Regions from separate parts of the Streptomyces sp. DSM 42067 genome, predicted to be linked through region 2. Evidence: riboswitches for the same ligand, from Rfam matches in the RefSeq annotation. Region 2 holds a riboswitch; each other region holds the start of a gene.

Region 1 (5,588 bases), 2.9 Mb from region 2:
CGGCCACAGCTCAGGCCGGTTCCGGCGGCCTGACAGCGACCGAGCACCGGCTGGCCAACGGCCTGCGCGTCGTGCTCTCCGAGGACCACCTGACCCCGGTCGCCGCGGTGTGCCTCTGGTACGACGTCGGCTCACGCCACGAGGTCAAGGGCCGCACCGGCCTTGCCCACCTCTTCGAGCACCTGATGTTCCAGGGCTCGGCCCAGGTGAAGGGCAACGGCCACTTCGAGCTCGTGCAGGGAGCCGGCGGCTCGCTGAACGGCACCACGAGCTTCGAGCGCACCAACTACTTCGAGACGATGCCCGCACACCAGCTGGAGCTCGCGCTCTGGCTGGAGGCCGACCGTATGGGCTCCCTCCTCGCCGCCCTCGACGACGAGTCCATGGAGAACCAGCGGGACGTCGTCAAGAACGAACGCCGCCAGCGCTACGACAACGTGCCGTACGGCACGGCCTTCGAGAAGCTGACCGCCCTCTCCTACCCGGAGGGCCACCCCTATCACCACACCCCGATCGGCTCGATGGCCGACCTGGACGCGGCGACGCTGGAGGACGCGCGGGCCTTCTTCCGCACGTACTACGCGCCGAACAACGCCGTCCTGTCGGTCGTCGGCGACATCGACCCGGAGCAGACGCTCGCCTGGATCGAGAAGTACTTCGGCTCCATCCCGTCGCACGACGGCAAGCCCGCCCCGCGCGACGGAAGCCTTCCGGAGATCATCGGCGAGCAGCTGCGCGAGGTGATCGAGGAGGAGGTCCCGGCCCGCGCCCTGATGGCCGCCTACCGGCTGCCGGAGGACGGCACGCGCGCGTGCGACGCGGCCGACCTGGCGCTCACCGTCCTCGGCGGCGGCGAGTCCTCGCGGCTCTACAACCGGCTCGTACGCCGTGACCGCACCGCCGTCGCGGCGGGATTCGGCCTGCTCAGGCTGGCCGGAGCCCCGTCGCTGGGCTGGCTGGACGTGAAGACGTCCGGCGATGTGGAGGTCCCGGTCATCGAGGCAGCCGTCGACGAGGAGCTGGCCCGGTTCGCCCAGGAGGGCCCCACGCCGGAGGAGATGGAGCGCGCCCAGGCACAGTTGGAGCGCGAGTGGCTGGACCGGCTCGGCACGGTCGCGGGCCGCGCCGACGAACTCTGCCGGTACGCCGTTCTGTTCGGTGACCCTCAGCTCGCCCTGACCGCCGTCAAGCGCGTCCTGAAGGTCACCCCGGAGGAGGTCCGAGACGTCGCCAGGGCCCGCCTGCGGCCCGACAACCGCGCGGTGCTCGTCTACGAACCTCTCGCGCATCCTGAAACCGCGGACGAGACCGCCGAGGACACCGACGAGACCGCAGACGAGGAGGCGGCGAAGTGACCGAGGCCGCGACCATGGAATTCCACCCGCAGCCGCAGGCCGGGCCCGCCAGGCCCTGGGCCTTCCCGGCGCCCGACCGCACCACCCTCGACAACGGCCTCACGGTGCTGCGCTGCCATCGCCCCGGCCAGCACGTCGTCGCTGTCGAGATCCTCCTCGACAGCCCGCTGGACGCCGAGCCCGCCGGCCTGGACGGCGTCGCCACGATCATGGCCCGTGCCTTCTCCGAGGGCACCGACAAGCACTCCGCCGAGGAGTTCGCTGCCGAGCTGGAGCGCTGCGGCGCCACGCTCGACTCGCACGCCGACCACCCTGGCGTACGGCTCTCGCTCGAAGTCCCCGTCTCCCGGCTGCCGAAGGCCCTCGGCCTGCTCGCCGACGCGCTCAGGGCGCCCGCGTTCGCGGACAGCGAGGTCGAGCGGCTGGTGCGCAACCGGCTCGACGAGATCCCGCACGAGACCGCCAACCCGGCCCGCCGCGCGGCCAAGGAGCTCTCCAAGGGGCTGTTCCCGGCGGAATCGCGCATGTCCCGCCCCCGCCAGGGTACGGAGGAGACGGTCGCGGGCATCGACTCGGCGGCCGTGCGTGCCTTCTACGAGAAGCACGTACGCCCCGCCACGGCCACCGCCGTCGTGGTGGGCGACCTCTCCGGCACCGACCTGGACGCACTCCTCGCGGACTCCCTCGGCACCTGGACCGGCTCGTCCGCCGAGCCCCGCCCCGTGCCGCCGGTGACCGCCGACGACACCGGGCGCGTCGTCATCGTGGACCGCCCCGGCGCGGTCCAGACGCAGCTGCTCATCGGCCGTATCGGCCCGGACCGGCACGACCGCGTCTGGCCGGCCCAGGTGCTCGGCACCTACTGCCTGGGCGGCACGCTCACCTCTCGCCTGGACCGCGTCCTGCGCGAGGAGAAGGGATACACCTACGGCGTAAGGGCGTTCGGGCAGGTTCTGCGCTCCGCGCCGGACGGCAGCGGCGCCGCGATGCTCGCCATCAGCGGCTCGGTCGACACCCCGAACACGGGCCCTGCGCTGGACGACCTGTGGAAGGTGCTGCGTACGCTCGCCGCCGAAGGTCTCACGGACGCCGAGCGCGACGCCGCCGTGCACAACCTCGTCGGCGTCGCCCCGCTCAAGTACGAGACCGCGGCAGTCGTTGCGGGCACGCTGGCCGACCAGGTCGAGCAGCACCTCCCTGACGACTTCCAGGCGCAGCTGTACCAGCAGCTCGCCGCGACCGGCACCGTCGAGGCCACGGCGGCGGTTGTCAGCGCCTTCCCGGTGGACCGCCTGGTGACCGTTCTCGTGGGTGACGCCTCCCAGATCGAGGAGCCGGTCAGGGCGCTCGGAATCGGTGAAGTGACGGTTGTCACGGGCTAAGCGGCCCCGTCCGCGCGGCGCGGACGGGGCCGCTTAGCCCGCACAGGCCCCGCACAGCCCGCACAGGGCCCCACACGGACCTGCACAGGGCCCCACACGGACCCGAAGAGACCCCGGTGGCTGCAGAGCCACCGGGGTTCTCGTTTGTCCGAAATGTAGCGGAGGTTGCCTGTCTGCCCTGTGGGATGCACTACAAATCCCATGCTGCGTTTGTTGATTGAAAGATGTCCCGTTTAGCGTCGGTCCGGCTGTTCGTCAGGCAGTGCGCCGCGCCGCGGCACCGGACAGTCATCGCCGAGTCCCCGGACGGCGTGAGCCAGGGGAGCCGGGGACCCACCCTCCCGTCGACTTCGACGCAGGAGGAGCCCAAGTCCCTGGGGTGAATCGGGGGCCCTTGAGTCGTATCGAGGGAGCCCGTAGGAGACCTTCCTGCTCCGAACCCGTCAGCTAACCCGGTAGGCGAGAAGGAAGGAAAGGACCAGCCACTACATGGCGTTCACACGCGCCACCGGGAAGCATCGTCGTCCGAGCCTGCCCCAGCGCCTCAAGGGCCTGGGAGGTACCCCCATCACCCGCAGGACCGCAAGCGCGGCACGTGTCGCGGCACTCACCACCACCGGCGTCATCGCCGGCTTCGCCACCCCGGCCCAGGCTGCCGATGCCTCCGTCGAGCAGACCGGGCTGATCCAGGCCGTCACCCTCGGCGAGTCCGTCGCTGACAAGATCGACGCTCAGGCCGTCGCACAGCAGCAGGCCGCCGAGGAGGCCGCCGCCAAGAAGAAGGCCGCCGAGGAGAAGCGCAAGGCCGAGGCGAAGGCCAAGAAGGAGCGCGAGGCCAAGGAGCGTGCGGCCAAGGAGCGCGCCGCCCGCGAGGCCGAGCGCAAGCGCCTCAACTCCTACGTCAGCCCGATCGCCGGCTCCTATGTCTCCACCGGCTACAAGGCGGGCGGGTCGCTGTGGTCGTCCGGCAGCCACACCGGCGTCGACTTCCACGCAGCGTCCGGTACGGCGGTCCGCGCTGTCGGCTCCGGCACCGTCGTCACCGCAGGCTGGGGCGGTTCGTATGGGTACGAGGTCGTCATCAAGATGAACGACGGCACGTACACCCAGTACGGTCACCTGTCGTCCATCGCCGTCTCCGTCGGCCAGACGGTCACGCCGGGCCAGCGGATAGCCCTCTCCGGCGCAACCGGCAACGTGACCGGAGCGCACCTGCACTTCGAGGTCCGGACCACCGAGGAGTACGGCTCGGACATCGACCCGCTCACCTATCTGCGCTCGCACGGCGTGAAGGTCTGACGCGAGAGCGGACGCGCGTGAAGCACTGACCGGAGAACGGACCGGGCAGAACGCCCCGCTTCATGGAAGCCCCGGCTCATCGAGCCGGGGCTTTCGTCGTTTCCGAGCGCCGATTTGTCCAAAAAATATCCATGGATTCCAGCCCGCCGTCGGAAATTCCCGCCCGCTGCAATAGAGTCAGTCAACAGGCGTCAATCGACCGCGTTTCGCGGGGATTAAGGCGGAGGTCCGGTCATGCACATTCCCGCGCACTCGGTATGCACGGCCATCCGGGATGACATCGTCGCGGGTGTCTACGAGCGCGGCAGCCGTCTCACCGAGGAACTGCTCGCGCGCCGGTACGGGGTGTCCCGTGTCCCGGTGCGCGAGGCCCTGCGCACGCTGGAGGCGGAAGGATTCGTCGTCACCCGCAGGCATGCGGGCGCCTGTGTCGCCGAGCCCACCGAGCAGGAGGCCGCCGACGTGCTGGAGATCCGTACGCTGCTCGAGCCGCTCGGCGCTGCGCGCGCGGCACAGCGTCGTACCGAGGCGCATCTGAAGGTGCTGCGTGGCCTGGTCCGACTGGGCCAGGAGCGCGCCAGGCGGGGCCACAGCGAAGATCTGCGGTCGCTGGGCGGCTGGTTCCACGAGACGCTCGCGCAGGCCTCGGGCAGCCCGGGGCTGACGTCGCTGCTCACTCAGCTCCGGCACAAGATCGCCTGGATGTACACAGTCGAGACCCCCGCCCATCCCGTGGAGGCGTGGGCCGAGCACGGCGCGATCGTCGACGCCGTGGCCCGCGGTGACGCCGAACGGGCGCGGTCGCTGACCACCCTGCACACAGAACGGTTCAGCGCCGCCCACCGGCTCCGTTTTCCGGATCGCGGAGACCGTGTGAGGGGTTCGCAACACGCCGTAAACACTGTGAGCCCGCGGCATTAACAGAGGCGCCGTATACAAAGAGGGATATTCGGTGGGGGTTCTTTTTTGCTGCCCATTTTCTCGGGGTGCAGGGAATTCCGGCCGAGCTTCGGAAGGCATGGCGCGCGCTTCGGAGCGCATGGCGTAAAAAGGGCGGAGCCGCGCCGCCTCCGAATAAAGAGGCCGGCGCGGCTCCGCCGCAATTCACCTGTTGCCGTCAGACGGTCTCGGGAAGCTCCTCGAGACCCTCGGCGACCAGCTTGGCCAGCCGGTCGAGGGCGGCATCCGCCCCGTCGGCGTCGGACGCGAGGACGATCTCCTCGCCGCCCTGGGCGCCCAGGCCCAGCACCGCGAGCATCGACGCCGCGTTGACCGGGGTGCCGTCAGCCTTGGCGATCGTCACGGGGACGCCGGCGGCCGTGGCCGCACGGACGAAGATGGAGGCGGGGCGGGCGTGGAGACCCTCGGCCCAGCCGACGTTGACGCGGCGCTCAGCCATGTGATGCTGCCCTTCAGGATTCTCTCAGGGTTGTCTAGACCAGTGTTCCATACCGGCGGACGTGCCCGGAACAGTCGGGAACGGTCGGGAACGGCCCCGAAGAGGCCCGGAAGCGGTCCGGAACGATCCCTCGTCCCGCACCAGCTGCTCCAG
Region 2 (5,588 bases):
GCACGCGAAGGGCAAGACGGGGATCCCGGGTGAGCGCAAGGCGGAGCTGATGACGCATCTGCTCAACATCGACCCGCCGGACCACACACGGCTGCGGCGGCTCGTGTCGAAGGCGTTCACGCCGCGCCGCGTCGCGGAGTTCGCGCCGCGCGTGCAGGAGCTCACCGACCACCTCATCGACCAGTTCGCCGACAGAGGCACCGCCGACCTCATTCACGAGTTCGCGTTCCCGCTCCCCATTTACGCCATTTGCGACATGCTCGGCGTCCCCCGCGAGGACCAGGACGACTTCCGGGACTGGGCGGGCATGATGATCCGGCACGGCGGCGGACCGCGCGGGGGCGTCGCGCGGTCCGTGAAGAAGATGCGCGGCTATCTCGCCGAGCTGATTCACCGTAAGCGCGAAGGACTGCGCCAGGACGGCGACGACGACCTCATCTCCGGGCTCATCCGCGCCTCCGACCACGGTGAGCACCTCACCGAGAACGAGGCCGCCGCGATGGCGTTCATTCTTCTCTTCGCGGGGTTCGAGACCACCGTCAACCTCATCGGGAACGGCATCTACGCCCTGCTGCGCAACCCCGTCCAGCGCGAGCGGCTGCAGAAGTCCCTCGCGGCAGGCGAGACGGACCTGCTCGCCACGGGGGTCGAGGAACTCCTCCGCTACGACGGCCCGGTGGAGCTCGCCACCTGGAGGTTCGCGACCGAGGCGCTCACCATCGGGGGGCAGCACATCGAGCCCGGCGACCCCGTCCTCGTCGTACTCGCCGCCGCCGACCGCGATCCCGAGCGGTTCGCCGAGCCCGACACCCTCGACCTGGCCCGGCGCGACAACCAGCACCTCGGATACGGGCACGGCATCCACTACTGCCTGGGCGCTCCCCTCGCCCGGCTGGAGGGGCAGACAGCCATCGCCACGCTGCTGACGCGCCTTCCTGACCTGCAACTCGATGCGGTTCCGGACGATTTGAGATGGCGCGGCGGGCTCATCATGCGAGGGCTGCGGACACTGCCGGTGCGCTTCACGCCGTAGCAGCGGCGGGCCCGGCCGGGACAGACTCCGAGCTGCAGCTGATGGTCCGTCAACCTTGTGACTTTCACGTGATCTCCGCTGCATCGACTTGTGACAAGCGTTCGACTCCCGCTACTTTCACGGTCGACTCGGGTATCAACTGTCCCAGTCGACCCAGTCTTGCCCGGTTGGCTCCGTCGGCCGGGTAAGTCCCCGACCGCGAAAGGCAACCGCATGCTCTCCGGGAACGGCCGACACCGTCGCCCCCGCCAGGCTCCGGCCCTCATCGTCGCGGCGGGGGTGACCGGATCGGCCATCGCGATCCCGTTGCTCGGTGCCACCAGCGCCGGCGCCGCGGACGCCACCACCTGGGACCGGCTCGCCGAGTGCGAGAGCGGTGGCGCGTGGAGCGCGAACGAGGGCGACGGCCACTACGGCGGCCTACAGCTCACGCAGGAGACCTGGGAGAACTACGGCGGCCTCGACTACGCCCCGAGCGCCGATGAGGCGAGCCGTTCGCAGCAGATAGCCGTCGCCGAGAAGATCCTCGCGGACCAGGGTCCCAAGGCCTGGCCGACGTGCGCATTGCTCGTGGGTCTCTCCCAGGGCGGGGCGGCGGCGGACGTCGACCCGGGTGTGTCGGAGGACACATCGAGCCCCTCGTCCGACGCCTCGTCCGGCCCGTCGGACGAGGCGGAGTCCGCCGAGCCGACCGACGACTCCCCGAAGGCTGCCGAAGGGTCGGAAGCCTCCGGCGAGTCAGAATCGGGTAATTCGGACGAGTCGGGCAAGTCTGATGAGTCTGCCCAGAATGAGGGTGATTCGCCCTCCGAGTCCGCTGAGTCCTCCAACTCCGCGGACTCCGGTACGGGAACCGGCCGCCATCGGGGCGAAACCGCCCAGGAGGGCCTGGAGGACACCCGCTCCTCCGACTCCTCCGGCCGTCACGCCTCACGCTCCGACACGGACCGCGGCGACGACGGCTCGTACACCGTGCGCACGGGCGACAACCTCTGGGCGATCGCCGACGCCCATGACGTCGAGGGCGGATGGACCGCTCTCTATGACGAGAACAAGAAGACCGTGGGCGATGACCCGGACCTCATCCTCCCCGGTCAGACCCTGGATCTCGGTCTCGAGTCGATCGATAAATAGCTATAGTTCAGGGCCAATTGTCCGTTTTGGTGGGGCTGAGAGATGCGTCTCAGAAGCCCTGATCGTCTTTGATATCCGCCGAAGCGGATGTTTACGGTCGTGACCGCTCGCCATAGCGGGCACCCGCGGTCGTTACGCCGAATCCTGCCAGCGGCCATACGGGTTCAGTCGTCGCGTCCAGCGCCGTAGGCAGGAGCGGGGGACCCAAGGTTTGCGCCGGCAACGGCAGTTGAGCAGCTGAGCACACGGTGTCGGCTGACGACTGCAGGAACCGGCTTGGGGTGAAGTCGTGCGCAACCACGTGCGACCGGGCACTCACTCGGCCCGAACCCGACAGCTCACCTCGCAGGCGTCGGTGAGGGGATCACTCCATGCTGCGTTCCAGCAAGGGCAACCACCGTCGCTCGTCCGTTCTCAGCCGGACTTCTCGTATCGCCGCGCTCGCCGGTGTCACCGGTGTCGCCATCGCCGCCCCGTTGATGACGGCCGGCTCCGCCTCCGCCGCCACCGCCGCCGAGTGGGACGCCGTCGCCCAGTGCGAGTCGGGCGGCAACTGGTCCATCAACACCGGCAACGGCTACTACGGCGGCCTGCAGTTCTCGACCTCCACCTGGGCCGCGTACGGCGGTACGGAGTACGCCGCCACGGCCGACAAGGCCACCAAGGAGCAGCAGATAGCCGTCGCCGAGAAGGTCCTGGCCGGTCAGGGCAAGGGCGCCTGGCCGAGCTGTGGCGTGGGTCTCTCCAACACCCCGTACGAGGGCGGTTCGAGCGCGGGCACCACGGACTCCGCCACGACCCAGCCGAGCGACGCGACCCAGCAGGGCGATGCGACCCAGCAGGGCGACCCCACTCAGCAGGGCGACGCGACTCAGCAGAGCGAGTCGAACGAGAGCGCGCCCACGCAGAGCGCGCCCACGCCGAGCACGACCACTCCCAGCACCACCACCGAGAGCACGGCCACGCCTAGCACGACCACCCCCGGCACCACCGCCGAGAGCGCGCCCAGCACCACCACGGAGACCGCGCCGAGCACGGAGGAGCAGGCCGCCCCCGGCTCCGAGGAGAGCACTGCGACCGTCGAGACCCCGACCGGCGAGACGGTCAAGAAGGGCGACGGCGAGTACCAGGTCGAGAACGGCGACACCCTCGGCACGATCGCCAAGGACCACAAGGTCAAGGGCGGCTGGAAGAAGCTGTACGAGCTGAACAAGGACGTCGTCGCGGACTGCAACCAGCTCTACCCGGGTCAGCAGCTCCACCTCGGCTGAGGCTTCCCCGAACCCTGAGGCTTCCCCGAACCCCTCACCCCGGTGCGTGTTCCCCCGTACGCGCCGGGGTGAGGCCGTACCCGTACCGGCAGGAGCGAGGAACTTTGTTTCGTTCAGAAACAATTTGCTCTCAGTTTTGTCCAGGGGCCGGTCGGTCGGCTGGCCGTCGCCCCGGAGCCGGATAGGCTCTTGTCGCAAGGCCTAAAGAAACACAGCCCCGCACTTCCAGCGTCACATCCCAGAAGGAGATGCTCGTGCCGTCCATCGACGTCGTCGTAGCCCGGGAAATCCTGGACTCCCGAGGCAACCCCACGGTCGAGGTCGAGGTCGGCCTCGACGACGGCAGCACCGGTCGTGCCGCCGTACCGTCCGGTGCTTCCACCGGTGCGTTCGAGGCCCTCGAGCTCCGTGACGGAGACGCCAACCGCTACGGCGGCAAGGGCGTCGAGAAGGCCGTCCTCGCCGTCATCGAGCAGATCGGCCCGGAGCTCGTTGGGTACGACGCCACCGAGCAGCGCCTGATCGACCAGGCGATGTTCGACCTGGACGCCACCCCGGACAAGTCCTCGCTCGGCGCCAACGCCATCCTCGGCGTCTCGCTCGCCGTCGCCCACGCCGCCTCCGAGGCCTCCGACCTCCCGCTCTTCCGCTACCTGGGCGGTCCCAACGCGCACCTGCTGCCGGTGCCGATGATGAACATCCTGAACGGCGGCTCGCACGCCGACTCCAACGTGGACATCCAGGAGTTCATGATCGCCCCGATCGGCGCGGAGTCCTTCTCCGAGGCCCTGCGCTGGGGCACCGAGGTCTACCACACCCTCAAGAAGGTGCTGAAGTCCAAGGGCCTGGCCACCGGCCTCGGCGACGAGGGCGGCTTCGCCCCGAACCTCGGCTCCAACCGCGAGGCCCTCGACCTCATCCTCGAGGCCATCAAGGAAGCCGGTTACGCCCCCGGCGAGCAGATCGCCCTCGCGCTCGACGTCGCCGCCTCCGAGTTCTACAAGGACGGCAAGTACCTCTTCGAGGGCAAGGAGCGCTCCGCCGCCGAGATGACCGAGTACTACGAGGAGCTCGTCTCCGCGTACCCGCTCGTCTCCATCGAGGACCCGCTGTTCGAGGACGACTGGGCCGGCTGGAAGGTCATCACCGACAAGCTCGGCGACAAGGTCCAGCTGGTCGGCGACGACCTCTTCGTCACCAACCCCGAGCGCCTCTCCCGCGGCATCGAGGAGGGCGCCGCCAACGCCCTGCTGGTCAAGGTCAACCAGATCGGTTCGCTGACCGAGACCCTCGACGCCGTCGAGCTGGCCCAGCGCAGCGGCTTCAAGTGCATGATGTCGCACCGCTCCGGCGAGACCGAGGACGTCACCATCGCCGACCTGGCCGTCGCCACCAACTGCGGCCAGATCAAGACCGGTGCCCCGGCCCGCTCCGAGCGCGTCGCCAAGTACAACCAGCTGCTGCGCATCGAGGAGATCCTCGACGACGCGGCGGTGTACGCCGGCCGCAGCGCCTTCCCGCGGTTCAAGGGCTGAGCCGAGCTCGCACCGCGAGCTGAGGTGTCGCCAGTCGTACGTACGTCCCCGTACCCGGTCCCGTACCGTGTGCGGGGACGTACGCACGTGACGGGGAGGCGGGAACATGGCCGTGCTGTGCTGTCCTGGGGGACAACCCCCGGACCCCCGGCCGACGAGCAGGTGACCGGAGCAATGAGGCGAGGTGAGGCGTCGTGACCACCCGGGACCGGTTCTCCACCGCGACCCGGCTGCGGTTGCTCGGCGAGCAGACCGCCGCCCGTGTCTACCGCTCCCAGACCCGCCGCCAGGCCCGCCGTTCCCGGCTCACCGGCCGCGCCGCGCTCCTCGCGCTGGTGCTCTGCTCGCTGATCGTCGCTCTCGCGTATCCGACAAGGCAGTACGTCGCGCAGCGCGCCGAGATAGAGGACCTGGAGCGGCAGCGGAAGCAGGCCCGCGAGCGGGTCGAGGAGCTGCGGGATCTCAAGGCGCGCTGGAAGGACGACGCGTACGCGGAGCAGCGGATCCGGGAGCGGCTGCACTACGTGATGCCGGGCGAGACCGGCTACATCGTGGTCGACCCGAACCCGGCGAAGCAGACGCGCACGAACCAGGGGGCGGCCCACCGCCCCTGGT
Region 3 (5,588 bases), 2.4 Mb from region 2:
GAAAGGGACGACGCCGCCATGGCAGACCATCAGGAAGCATCCGTCACTCTGCCGAGCGATCCCGCCTCGGTCCCCGCGGCGCGCAAGTACGTCATCGAAGTCCTCGCGGAATGGGGACTGCCGGGCGATGCGGAGGTCGCCGATTCGGTCCGGCTCATCGTGTCCGAACTCGCCACCAACGCGGTTCAGCACACCTTCGGACAATCACCCACGTTCACGGTCGACGTCGAGCTGGAGCGCGACGAGCAGCTGCGCATCGGCGTCACCGACAGCCACCCGCGCCTGCCGAGGCGACTGCCCGCCGCCGTCCAGCAGGACAACGGCCGGGGCCTGGTCATCATCCGATGGCTCACGGCCGAATGCGGCGGCCGGCTCTCGGTCAGCCGCACCGCGGAGGGCGGCAAGACCGTGTGGATCGAACTGCCGTGGGAGGCCACGGTCCAGCAGTGAAGACTGCCGGTGGCGGTGCCGGTCCAGCTGTGAAGACTGCCGGTGGCGGTCACGGTCCAGCTGGGAAGACCACCGGTGGCGGTCACGGTCCAGCAGTGAAGACCACCGGTGGCGGTCACGGTCCAGCTGTGAAGACCACCGGTGGCGGTCACGGTCCAGCAGTGAAGACCGCCGGTGGCGGTCACGGTCCAGCAGTGAAGACCGCCGGTGGTGGTGCCGGTCCAGCTGTGAAGACTGCCGGTGGCGGGCGCCCGGCCAACCGCCAACGCGGGTAGTGGTGCGGTCAGGCTGTGAAGCGCGGGGAGCCGGGCCGACGCGACAGTCCGCTCAGGCCGATCAGGCCGCTGAGCGGCCGAACGCGCCGCGCAGCAACGCCCGGAACGTGTCCGCCGCGGGCGCCGTCTCGCCCGTCCGGTACACGACCGAGATCGTCCGGCGCAGACTCCCCGGCTCCAGCAGCCGCATCCCCACCGGCGTGGTCGCCGTGCGGGCCACCATCTCGGGCACCACGGCGACCCCGAGCCCCGCACTGACCAGTGCGCAGACCAGGGCGTAACCCGGATTCTCGACCAGCACCGCGGGCGTCGCGCCGGCCTGTGCCAGCGCGGCCTCGACCCCGCGTCGCGGCGGAAGCGTCGGCGCCATGCTGATCAGCGGCTGCCCCGCCAGCTCGGCCAGCGGTAGGCGCGCCGAGCCGGCGGCCAGCGCGTGCCCGGGCGCGGTCACCAGCACCAACTCCTCGACGAGCACCGGCTCCGCCGCCACGGTGGCGGGCAGCTGTACCGGCTCCGCCGGCTCGTAGGCGTGCGTCAGCGCCAGGTCGGCACGCCCGGCCGCGACCGCCGTGACGCCCTCCGGAGGCTCGTACTGCGAGACGGCCAGCTCGACGTCCGGATGGGCCCGGCGGAACGCGCTGAGTACCGGAGGCAGCAGATGGATGCCGGCCGTGGTGAAGGTGCCCACTCGCAGTCGGCCGCCGGACAGGCCCGACAGCTGCGCCAGTTCGTGGCGGGCCCGGTCCATTTCGTCCAGCACCCGCCGCGCCCGCGCCACCAGCAGCTCTCCCGCGCCGGTCAGTCGCGTCCCGCGGTGGTGGCGCACCAGCAGCGCCGCGCCCGCCTCGCGCTCCAGCTTGGCGAGCTGCTGGGACAGCGCCGGCACCGTGTATCCCAGCCGTTCCGCGGCCCGGGTGATGGAACCGGCCTCCGAGACGGCCACGAGTGCCGCGAGCCGTGTGGGGTCGTACACGCTGCACCTCCCGAGGTGGCCAGCCTCGCGGACACGCGGCCGAGTGCGCGTGACTGAGCGGCGTGGACGAGCGAGGCTAAAGGGCTCCTTAAGGCTAGCTGAGGAAAGTCTGCATACCTACTGAAGGCTGGGAGGCGGCAGGCTGGTCGTCATGGATGCCCAACTGCTCGCCTTCACCGGTGTCGCCGCCGGCATGGTCGCCATGCCGGGGCCGACTTCACCGTCGTGGTGCGCAATGCCCTGGTGTCACGCCGCATGGGAGTGGCGTGTGCGCTGGGCATCGCGGGCGGACTGCTGTTCCACACCGCGCTCGCCGTCGCCGGAGTCGCGGCGGTCCTGGCGGCCGTGCCCGCGCTCTTCCGCGTGCTCCAGCTCATGGGCGGCGCCTATGTGCTGTACCTGGGCGTCCGTACCCTGCAGTCCGTTGCGCGGCCGAGCCCTGCGGAGGACGCCGGGGAGGAGAAGGCCACCGCGGGCGGGGGTCTGCGTCAGGGGTTCCTCACCAATGCGCTCAACCCGAAGGCGCCGATCACCTTCTTCAGCCTGCTACCCCAGTTCGTGCCCGCGGGCAGCCCCGCGATGCCGCGGACTCTGCTGCTCGCGCTGATCGTCGTCGTCCTCGGCCTGCTCTGGTTTCCGATGGTCGCGCTCCTGGTGGACCGGCTCGGCCGATGGCTGCGCAGACCGCGTGCGGCGCGCGCCGTCGCGGCGGTCACGGGCACCGCGCTGACCGCCCTGGGGATCAGCCTTCTCGCCGCTCCGCTGATGACCTGACACCCTCCGATGCCCCGATGTCTGCCGACGGCCCTCGGCGCTCCGCCGGCCTGACGTCCTCTGATCGCCCGATGTCCTCGTCCTCGTCGTCGTCCGTGCCCTCGTCGTCGTCCGCGTCCTTCGGCATGTTCACCGCCGACGCCGCCGCGCGCGCAGGTACCAGCTCGCGACGGACCACCCGCGGCAGTGCGCCCCACAGCCCCACGCACACCAGCAGTGTGCCCGCGCCCGCCAGGAAGCCGCCGACCCGGCCGAGCGTCACATCCACCACGAGCAGGACCGACCCGGTCAGTGCGAGAGCCAGCACCACCATGCCGGCCCGTGCGAGGTCCGAGGACCACCGCACGATCTGCGGTTTGGCGTGCTGCTGGAACAGCGATCGGTGCAGCGCGGCCGGCGCCGTGAACAGGGCGGCGGCCAGTACGGCCAGCAGCAGCGTGGTCACGTAGGTGACGCGCTGCAGCGTGTCGAGCGACGGGAAGCGGGGCGTGAACGCGAGTGTCAGCAGGAACGCGAAGAGGATCTGCACGCCCGTCTGCGTGACCCTCAGCTCCTGCAGCAGCTCGCTGAAGTTGCGGTCGGCGCGCTCGAAGCGGGTCTCGCGGCGCGCCGGCTGTCCGGAACGGTCCTCAGCCATACCTGACGAGTGACCTCCTCGGCGCTTCTCACGCACCCGGCGGGCGGCGGCCGAAGCCGGTCGGCCGCCGCCCGCCCGGCCGGGAGTACGCCATGAGCGCTCCGGCCGCGGGATCAGCGCACCCTGCCGTACCAGACGCTCTTCGTCCAGATCTTCTGCAGGCGCACCACGTCCCCGGACTTGGGTGAGTGCCAGATGCGTCCCTTACCGGCGTAGATGCCGACGTGGTACACGTACTTGCCGGAGTGGAAGAAGACCAGGTCTCCGGGGCGCGCTTGTTTCGCGGACAGGTGATGGGTCTTGTTGTACTGCTGGGCCGCGGTACGCGGCAGCTTCTTGCCCGCCTTCTTGAACGAGTAGAGCGTGAGTCCGGAGCAGTCGAACCGGCGCGGCCCGGTGGCTCCCCACCGGTACGGGGAGCCCTTCTTGGAAGCCGCGATCTTGAGTGCCTTGTTTGCGACCGTTGCGGCCTCCGCCTCGGAGGCGATGCCCGGAACCACGACGGTTCCGCCCAATGCGGCGAGTGTGAGCGCCGATGCGGTGCCGGCGCGGGCCATCAGAGACGGAAAACGATTGAGCGCAGTCATGCGCAGCCCTTCGTCAGCCGCCTGTGAAGGATGACCTGTCGGGTTCGGACAGGCGAAGATGCCCGGCCGCGTGGTGCGGCTTCACCCCAAGGGCCTCCCGGAGCGTGTCCGGGCTGCCCGCCGTGCTGGGTCCTCCACTCCTGCCGATCCACCGATGTCGACCTGGCATCCGGACGGCGGCAGGACTCGGCGTCCGCCCGGACCGCCCCGCCGCGGCGGCGGGGGCTTGTCGTCGGAAGGGATCTTCACGCACACATGGCCTGAAATCCGAGTCGAACCGGCGATGTGTGAAGCTCCTCACCACGCACCCGTTCGGGTGGACAGGCGAGTTTGCGAATGACCGGCGAAGGGCCCGACGAACGCCGGACCAGCACCGAAAGGCAACATTCCGATCGTCGCGTACGCATGTTGCGCAAGTTTGCCGACCGAAAATGTCTATCGCTTTCTACGCCGATCGAGGGTAGCCCGACTGGGCCGTTTCAAATCCGGTCCGGACGGTCCCGCGAAGCATCACGGCGCGGTCGATGGGATGGTGAGGGCTCGTCGGGGCCACTGGGGGGTCCCTGCCGGGCATCGTGCGGTCACCGGTGGGGTGTCCTGTCGGGCATCGTGCGGTCACCGGTCGGGATCCGCTGTGGGGCACAGTGCGGTCCCTGGTCGGGCTTGTCCGGCCCTCACGCGGTCCGTGATCGGCCCTGACGCGGTACGCGATCGGCCCTGACCGGTCGTCAAACCATCTCGAATCGACGTGATCCGGTCCCGTGCCGGAATCAATCGCTCCTGGGCGGCGGCACGGTGACCCGCGCCGCGCGGCGTTCCCCGTCCAGCACCCGCAGGGCACGCGCAAGCGTCGGCGTATGCACCTCGGTCTCTCCCCGCTGATGCATCAGTGCCAACGCGTCCCGGAGCGCCGCCGCCGCGCCCACCAGCGCCTGAGCCGCACGCAGCCCGCCGTAGGTGTCGTGGGCGCGCGCCGGGTTGATCCGGCCCAGCAGGTCGACCACTTCGAGGTAACGGTCGATCAGTTCGCCCTCGGCGCGGGTCAGCGCGGGCAAGGGCGGCAGTTCGGGTGGCAGCATCGGCGGCTCACCTCGCGCCGTGTGGCGCCAGCGACGCCTTGCGGCTGGGGATGATCCGGTCCACGAGCCCGTACTCGACGGCGTCCCGCGCGTCGAGGATCTTGTCCCGCTCGATGTCCGAGCGGATGCGCTCCAGGCTCTGCCCGGTGTGGCGCTGCAGCATCTCCTCCAGCAGCTCACGCGTGCGCATCATCTCGCGCGCCTGGATCGCCAGGTCGTCCGCCTGCCCCTGCACGGGCTCCGAGAGCGACGGCTGGTGGATCAGCACGCGCGCGCCGGGCAGCGCGAACCGCTTGCCGGGCGTGCCGGCGGCCAGCAGTACCGCGGCCGCGGATGCGGCCTGGCCCAGGCAGATGGTCTCCACGTCGCAGCTGACGTACTGCATCGTGTCGTAGAGCGCCGTCATCGCGCTGAACGAGCCGCCGGGCGAATTGATGTACAGCGAGATGTCGCGGTCCGGCGCCGTGTACTCGAGGTGCATGAACTGCGCCATCACGTCGTTCGCGGACGTGTCGTCGATCGGCGTCCCGAGGAAGACGATCCGCTCCTCCAGGAGCTTCGAGTACGGATCGAGGGTCCGATGGCCCGCCGTCGTGCGCTCGGTGAACTCGGGCAGGACATAGCGGGCCGTCGGGCCGGTACCGGTCGGTCGGTTCATGGCAGGCGCCTCCTCATGGCGGGGCCTCGGCGGAGGTCTCGCCGCGACGTTGATCACGACGTTCATGTGGTGGCCATGCGGTCCCGTACGCAGGCCTGTGCAGCAGAACCAGCTCTGTAAAAAATGTACAGGACGTACATGACGTTATGATGGAA

The links. Region 2 has a riboswitch for cyclic di-AMP ahead of ACSMXV_RS18300 (transglycosylase family protein). Riboswitches for the same ligand answer to the same signal wherever they lie in the genome.
Region 1: another riboswitch for cyclic di-AMP. It lies ahead of ACSMXV_RS31030 (M23 family metallopeptidase); the one in region 2 lies ahead of ACSMXV_RS18300 (transglycosylase family protein).
Region 3: another riboswitch for cyclic di-AMP. It lies ahead of ACSMXV_RS07785 (C40 family peptidase); the one in region 2 lies ahead of ACSMXV_RS18300 (transglycosylase family protein).

What each region holds. Positions count from the first base shown of each region.
Region 1 covers NZ_CM147706.1:6,852,334-6,857,921, forward strand. The annotation lists gene ACSMXV_RS31020 (M16 family metallopeptidase) at 1-1,355, shown strand, start outside; gene ACSMXV_RS31025 (M16 family metallopeptidase) at 1,352-2,737, shown strand; cyclic di-AMP (ydaO/yuaA leader) riboswitch at 3,020-3,213, shown strand; gene ACSMXV_RS31030 (M23 family metallopeptidase) at 3,227-4,036, shown strand; gene ACSMXV_RS31035 (GntR family transcriptional regulator) at 4,271-4,957, shown strand; gene ACSMXV_RS31040 (HPr family phosphocarrier protein) at 5,154-5,435, opposite strand.
Region 2 covers NZ_CM147706.1:3,983,793-3,989,380, reverse strand. The annotation lists gene ACSMXV_RS18310 (cytochrome P450 family protein) at 1-1,033, shown strand, start outside; gene ACSMXV_RS18305 (transglycosylase family protein) at 1,247-2,167, shown strand; cyclic di-AMP (ydaO/yuaA leader) riboswitch at 2,339-2,534, shown strand; gene ACSMXV_RS18300 (transglycosylase family protein) at 2,539-3,438, shown strand; gene eno (phosphopyruvate hydratase) at 3,687-4,973, shown strand; gene ACSMXV_RS18290 (FtsB family cell division protein) at 5,168-5,588, shown strand, end outside.
Region 3 covers NZ_CM147706.1:1,624,160-1,629,747, reverse strand. The annotation lists gene ACSMXV_RS07805 (ATP-binding protein) at 19-450, shown strand; gene ACSMXV_RS07800 (LysR family transcriptional regulator) at 787-1,698, opposite strand; partial or broken gene ACSMXV_RS07795 (LysE family translocator) at 1,850-2,472, shown strand; gene ACSMXV_RS07790 (DUF6328 family protein) at 2,441-3,109, opposite strand; gene ACSMXV_RS07785 (C40 family peptidase) at 3,223-3,696, opposite strand; cyclic di-AMP (ydaO/yuaA leader) riboswitch at 3,700-3,860, opposite strand; gene ACSMXV_RS07780 (hypothetical protein) at 4,467-4,775, opposite strand; gene ACSMXV_RS07775 (ATP-dependent Clp protease proteolytic subunit) at 4,783-5,433, opposite strand.